Linked DNA regions of Parafrankia irregularis. The protein of the gene in region 2 interacts with the protein of the main gene of each other region in a pairwise test. Links are inferred from orthologs where the notes say so. Each region holds a gene or a part of one and is shown on either strand. Other genes may lie near its edges.

Region 1 (3,127 bases), on a different replicon or contig from region 2:
GCGTCGGTGAGCTGGATCTCGTTGCCCCTGCCAGGCGGCGTCGACCGCAGGATGTCGAACGTCTCCGGCGGCAGCACGTAGCGCCCGATGACCGCCAGGTTGCTGGGCGCCTCCTCGACCGGCGGCTTCTCGACCAGGTCCGTGATCCGGACAGCCCGGTAGCGGCCCGTGGGCTCGCTCGCCGCATCCGCCGACACGGCCAGCGGCGCGACGGTGGCCACGCCGTACATCGACACGGACTCCTCGGGCACCTCCATCAGCGCCACCACCGCACCGCCGTACCGCGCCTGCACGGCGAGCATCTCGGCCAGCAGCGGGTCACGTTCGTCGATGAGGTCGTCACCGAGCAGCACGGCGAAGGGTTCGTCGCCGACGTGGGCGGCGGCGCAGAGCACGGCATGCCCGAGGCCACGCGGCGAGGCCTGGCGGACGGAGTGGACCTCGGCCAGCGCCGCGGACGCGCGGACGCGCTCGAGCCGGACATTGTCACCCTTGCGCTCAAGGGCGAGCTCCAGCTCCGCCTCCCGGTCGAAGTGATCCTCGATGGCCTTCTTGGAGCGGCTGGTCACCAGCAGCACGTCTCGAAGGCCAGCCCGTGAGGCTTCTTCGACAACATATTCGATCGCCGGTCTGTCAACGACAGGAAGCATCTCTTTGGGAACCGACTTCGTCGCGGGCAGGAACCGGGTTCCCAGTCCCGCGGCAGGAATGACCGCCTTCGTCACCAGCATGGGCGAAACCTTAGTCTGGCAGGGCGTCCCGGAGCACCACGGCACCGATACACAGGACATTCACAACGAGCCGTGGGCCCGGTCCAGCACGATACCGGGCCCGGCCACGGTGGTGGCGGGTGTCTGACAGCCCGGCCACCATCGAAGGCCCGGCCACCCGACCCCCACCGTCCGGCATTGCGATCAACCATCCGCAGTCAGTTCGTCACGCTCGCCGGACGCGTACCGGAAGCCGCCCGCCGCCCCGGCGGGTCAGCGTCGGGCAGGTCTCCACGTGCGGGTCGATCACGGTACCGTGAGGCCTCGCCAGTGGGATGTCAGGCCGGTGTCGTCTTTGTGACCGTCACCGACAGCATGAAGGCGCACGACGCGGGAAGTCCGAGCAGTCGGGAGGCGGGGCCCGACATATCGAGGGCGGCCACGCTCGAGCGCGCTGAGGGTGGGGATGGCTGTGACCGGAGGAACCGTCACCGGCAGTGACGTGGTAGGCCGGGCTGGCTCTGGCCAGGCCTCGGCGCCCTCCCCCGGCCCGTCACCGACGGATCCCGGCACGGCCACGGGAACAGACTCCGGCGGCGCAACGTCCAGTGGCACGGTGCCCGGCGGCGCAGCGTCCGGCGGCGCAGCGCCCGGTGGCACTTCGGCGACGGCACCCCCGGCGCCGTCGCCCGCGCTTTCCCCGTCGGCCGAGTGGCCCGGCCCCAAGAGCGAGATCCGCCGGCGCCTGCTGGCACTGCGGCGCGCGGGCGTCACGCCGGACTCGGCGGTCCTCACCGAACGGGTGCTGGCGCTGCCCGAGGTCGCCCGGGCCAGGTGCGTGGCCGCCTATGTCGGGATGGCGGACGAGCCCGACACCGCCGAGCTGCTCGCCCGGCTGCGGGCGCGGGGGGTCCGGATCCTGTTGCCCGTCGTACGCCCCGATCTCGATCTGGACTTCCGTGAGTACGGGACCACGCTCGTGCCCGGGGCCATGGGCACCCGCGAGCCACCGCCGAGCGCCCCCCTGGTCGAGCTCGCCCGCGCGGATGCGGTCATCGTTCCCGCGCTCGCGGTTGACCAGGCGGGCAACCGGCTGGGGCGTGGCGGTGGCTCCTATGACCGGGCGCTGGCCCGCACCGCCCCCTCCACGCCGGTGATAGCGTTGGTGCACGATCGGGAGATTCTGACCGACGTCCCTGCGGAGGAGCACGACAGGCGGGTGACAGTGATCGTCACTCCGTCAAGAACGCTTCGTCCAGCATCGTCATGAAGCCCACGTCGTCATTCGGGAAGCCATCGGCCGCCTTCAGGCGTTAGAGTTGGCAGTCCCTACCGCCGAGTGCCAACTTCGGGAGGAGTCCGTGCCGACCTACCAGTACCGCTGCACCGCCTGCGGGCATGATCTTGAAGCCGTGCAGAGCTTCAGTGACGCGGCGCTGACCGAGTGTCCTGCTTGCACGGGCCAACTTCGGAAGGTGTTCAGCTCCGTCGGTCTCGTCTTCAAGGGCAGCGGTTTCTACAAGACCGACAGCCGTTCGGGCTCCTCCTCCGGGGTTCCGGCGCGCCCGAAGGAGTCGTCCGCCACTTCGTCTGACGGCGACTCGTCCGGCAAGAGCTCCGCTGCGGCCGAAAGTGGCACGGCGGCGTCCGCCGGGTCCTCGGGCAGCAGCACCAGCTCGTCGACAAGCGCTGCGTCTGCCGCATCCAGCACGGCTGCCGCCTGACCCATCGGGAAAGACACAGCATTCGACGAGCAGCCCCCGGCGGCCCTTCCGCCGGGGGCTGCTCGTTTGCCAGCACTGCTCTGTAGTCAGCACAGCTCTGTAGCCAGCACTGCTCTGTAGTCGGCACTGGCACCACAGTCGGAATGGCTCGCGCCCAGCTTCTTGCCGCCGACCACTTCCGCTACCCGCTACCTGGGGTAGCCATTTAGGTACGCGAGAGTAACGTCAATCCCGCCTCGGCGGGTGTCGCGGTCTGACTGCCGGCGGTCAGCACGGCCCGAGGGGCGGCCATCCGATGCGTTGAGGATTCTGGTCGTCCCTACGACCAGAATCCTCAGGTCCTGCTCGGTAGCAGCGGCAGCCCGAAGCGCAGGATGTGGCGGCACGCCCTCCAACGCCCGAGATCCTCAACTCCTCGTCGCGGCTGGCCCCGACCAGGCCAAGACCCAGGAGCACGGCACCCAGGAGCACGGCACCCAGCCGGCGCCCTGCCCGTGGCACCACGACACCGAAGCGGAGCACACCCGCCACCTCGACCTGCCGCTTCACCCGGCCGGAACCCGACCACGAGGGCCTTCCAGCGGCCATCCGACATCACGCATCAGAATCGGGTGTGGAGAGGCACCGCTGAGGCGTCCCACCAGCAACACCAGCAGGCACGGCCGGGGCACGCGGCCACGGCAGGCCAGGGGC
Region 2 (3,119 bases):
CCCGGTCCCCACCGGCCGCGCCGCGCGGGCCGTCAGCGCTTCGGCTCGGAGATGAGAACCTGCTGCAGCGCCTCGAACTCCTCGACGAACTTGCCCGACCCCATCGCCACCGAATGCAGCGGGTTCTCCGCGATGTGGATCGGCATTCCGGTCTCGTGCCGCAGCCGCTCGTCCAGCCCGCGCAGCAGCGCACCGCCGCCGGTCAGGACGATGCCGCGGTCCATGATGTCGCCGGACAGCTCCGGCGGGCACCGGTCGAGGGTCACCTTGACCGCGTCGATGACCGCGTTCACGGGCTCCTCGGTGGCCTTGCGGATCTCCTCGGCGGTCACCACGATGGTCTTGGGCAGGCCCGTCACCAGGTCACGACCGCGGATCTCGGCGCTCGGCTCCTCCGGAACCTTGTATGCCGAGCCGATCGCCATCTTGATCTCCTCGGCGGTCCGCTCGCCGAGCATCAGCGAGTACTCCTTCTTCACGTAGGAGATGATCGCCGTGTCGAGCTCGTCGCCGGCGGTGCGGATCGACTGGCTGGTGACGATGCCGCCCAGCGAGATGACCGCGACCTCGGTCGTGCCGCCACCGATGTCCACGACCATGTTGCCGGTCGGCTCGTGCACCGGGAGGCCGGCGCCGATCGCCGCCGCCATCGGCTCCTCGATGATGTAGACCTTCCGGGCTCCGGCCTGGTAGCCGGCGTCCTTCACCGCGCGCTGCTCCACACCGGTGATGCCGGACGGGACGCACACCACCAGCCGGGGCTTGGCGAAATGACGCCGCCGGTGCACCTTCTGGATGAAGTACCGCAGCATCCGCTCGGTGGTCTCGAAGTCGGCGATGACGCCGTCCTTCAGTGGGCGGACCGCCACCACGTTGCCCGGAGTACGGCCGATCATTCTTTTCGCGTCGGTTCCGACGGCGAGGATTCCCGAGGTCGTGGTGTTGATCGCGACGACACTGGGCTCGTTGAGCACGATGCCCCGGCCACGGACGTAGACGAGCGTGTTGGCGGTACCGAGGTCGACGGCCATGTCACGACCGAGGAACGACAGCGAACTGGACATCGTCGGGTGCCGGCCTTCCCGAGGGGCGCGAGGTGGGACGGATCCGGACGGCGCACGCGGACGACACCGACCGGCCTTCTCCGACCAACGCGCGAAACGCGTACAGAGTTCGTCGAACGGGCGGGACGGCCCGGATGCGCCTCGTGTGGACCCGTTCACCGTGACCGCCGGTACGGCGATTACGGCGAGCCACCGGGCACGCTCCGGGTAGGTGAAAGCGTAGACCGCCCCCGACGACGTCGCCGAGCCGACCGGGAAGCGTGTCACCCCACACGCACCGGGGCACGCGCGGCACGCCGCCCGGCTCCACATCATCCATGGACGGGTGGCAGGTCAGCGGCGGACCGCCGCCGATCGGGCACCCGGCAGGGACGAGACTTCCCCCGATCGGGGACGGAACACCCGAGGACACCGGGCCGACCACGGCGGCCGGCGGCCGGGTGAGCACCTCGACGAGGCCACGCCCGTCCGGCGGCTCACCCGCGCCGGTGGAACCCCGCCACCCACCAGGGGTGAGGACGAGGCACCCGGTGCCGGCAGGTCAGCTCAGGCCGGGGAAGAACAGGTCGATCTCGCGCTTGGCCGACTCCGGCGAATCCGAGCCGTGCACGAGGTTCTGGCCGATCTCCAGCGCGAAGTCACCGCGCAGCGAACCGGGGACCGCCTTCACCGGGTCGGTGGCGCCGATGAGGCCACGCGCCGCCTCCGTCGCCCGCGGGCCCTCCGCCACCAGGGCGACCAGCGGGCCAGAGGTGATGAAGTCGACCAGCTCGCCGAAGAAGGGCTTGCTGGCGTGCTCGCCGTAGTGGGTCTCGGCGACCGAGCGCTCCAGCGTGCGCAGCTCCAGGGCGACGATCTTCAGCCCCTTGCGCTCGAGACGACCGATGACCTCACCGATGAGGCCACGGCTGACGCCGTCGGGCTTGACCAGGATGAGGGTGCGCTCGGAGGACACGGGACTCCTTCAGACTCGTTTCGTCATCTTTGACGCGGGATGGCCGGACGGTCCGCGGCTACTGGCGCGACCGGTTGGCCCCTGGCAAACCTACAGGGTCCACGATCCGGACCGGCGCGCGCACTCCCCCGAGACCACCCGTCGGAGTGGCGCGACGGCGCGACGGCGCGGCGGTGCCACGGGCAGCGGCCGGTCAGCGGCCGATGGTCAGCGGCAGTCAGCGGCCGAGGAGACGGCGGGCCTCCCCCACCGTCACCAGTGAGCCGGTGACCAGCACTCCGGTGCCACCCAGCTCGCCTTCCTCCTCGGCCAGGCGCACCGCGGCGTCCAGCGCGTCGTCCAGACGCAGCGCCACCTCGACCCGGTCGGCGCCGAAGACATCCACCGCGACCGCCGCCAGATCGTCCGCCGGCATCGCCCGCGGCGAGGTGCTCTGCGTGATCACGACGTTGCTGAAGACCGGCTCCAACGCGGCGAGGATGCCATCCGCGTCCTTGTCGCCCAGGACGGCGACCACACCGACGAGGGACTCGAAGCCGAAGGCCTCGTCCACCGCGGCCGCGAGGGCCACGGCGCCGGCGACGTTGTGCGCGCCGTCCAGAACGATCGTCGGCGAACGCCGGACCACCTCAAGCCGGCCCGGCGAACTCGCCTGGGCGAACCCGGCGAGCACGGCGTCCGCGTCCAGCTGGTTCTGCCCACCGCCGAGGAAGGCCTCGACTGCCGCCAGCGCCACCGCCGCGTTGTGCGCCTGATGCACGCCGTGCAGCGGCAGGAAGACCTCCTCGTAGGTCCCACCGAGGCCCCGCAGGGTCAGCATCTGCCCGCCGACGGCGGCCCGCCGGCCGACGACACCGAACTCCAGGCCCTCCCGGGCGACCGTCGCGCCCAGCTCGGCGGCCCGGCGCAGCAGCACCTCCGCGGCGGGCAGCTGCTGCTGGGCCAGCACGAGCAGCGAGTCCGGCCGGATGATGCCGGCCTTCTCCGCCGCGACGGACTCGACCGTCGATCCGAGCTCCGGATGGTCCAGCGAGACCGGCGTGATCACCGCGACCGGGGCGTCGATGACGTTCGTCGCGTCCCAGGTGCCGCCCATCCCG

What was found.
Region 1: the proteins of ndk (region 2) and AWX74_RS25370 interact in binary tests that used the Escherichia coli proteins (3 or more experiments, as listed by UniProt). The link is inferred for Parafrankia irregularis from one-to-one orthologs.

The regions. Positions count from the first base shown.
Region 1 is NZ_FAOZ01000020.1:97,991-101,117, forward strand. Bases 267-3,081 are described here. They hold AWX74_RS25370 (5-formyltetrahydrofolate cyclo-ligase), read left to right. Parts: upstream 267-1,182; coding sequence 1,183-1,980; downstream 1,981-3,081. Other genes in these bases: AWX74_RS25365 (UTP--glucose-1-phosphate uridylyltransferase), read right to left, coding at 267-731; AWX74_RS41540 (hypothetical protein), read right to left, coding at 2,227-2,421. In the rest of the region: more of AWX74_RS25365, read right to left, coding at 1-266. UniProt on the Escherichia coli protein: Involved in the removal of 5-formyltetrahydrofolate.
Region 2 is NZ_FAOZ01000001.1:504,662-507,780, forward strand. The notes cover bases 313-3,119. They hold ndk (nucleoside-diphosphate kinase), read right to left. Parts: upstream 2,020-3,119; coding sequence 1,606-2,019; downstream 313-1,605. Other genes in these bases: AWX74_RS02060 (rod shape-determining protein), read right to left, coding at 313-1,064; AWX74_RS02070 (bifunctional folylpolyglutamate synthase/dihydrofolate synthase), read right to left, coding at 2,237-3,119. Also shown: more of AWX74_RS02060, read right to left, coding at 33-312. UniProt on the Escherichia coli protein: Major role in the synthesis of nucleoside triphosphates other than ATP. The ATP gamma phosphate is transferred to the NDP beta phosphate via a ping-pong mechanism, using a phosphorylated active-site intermediate.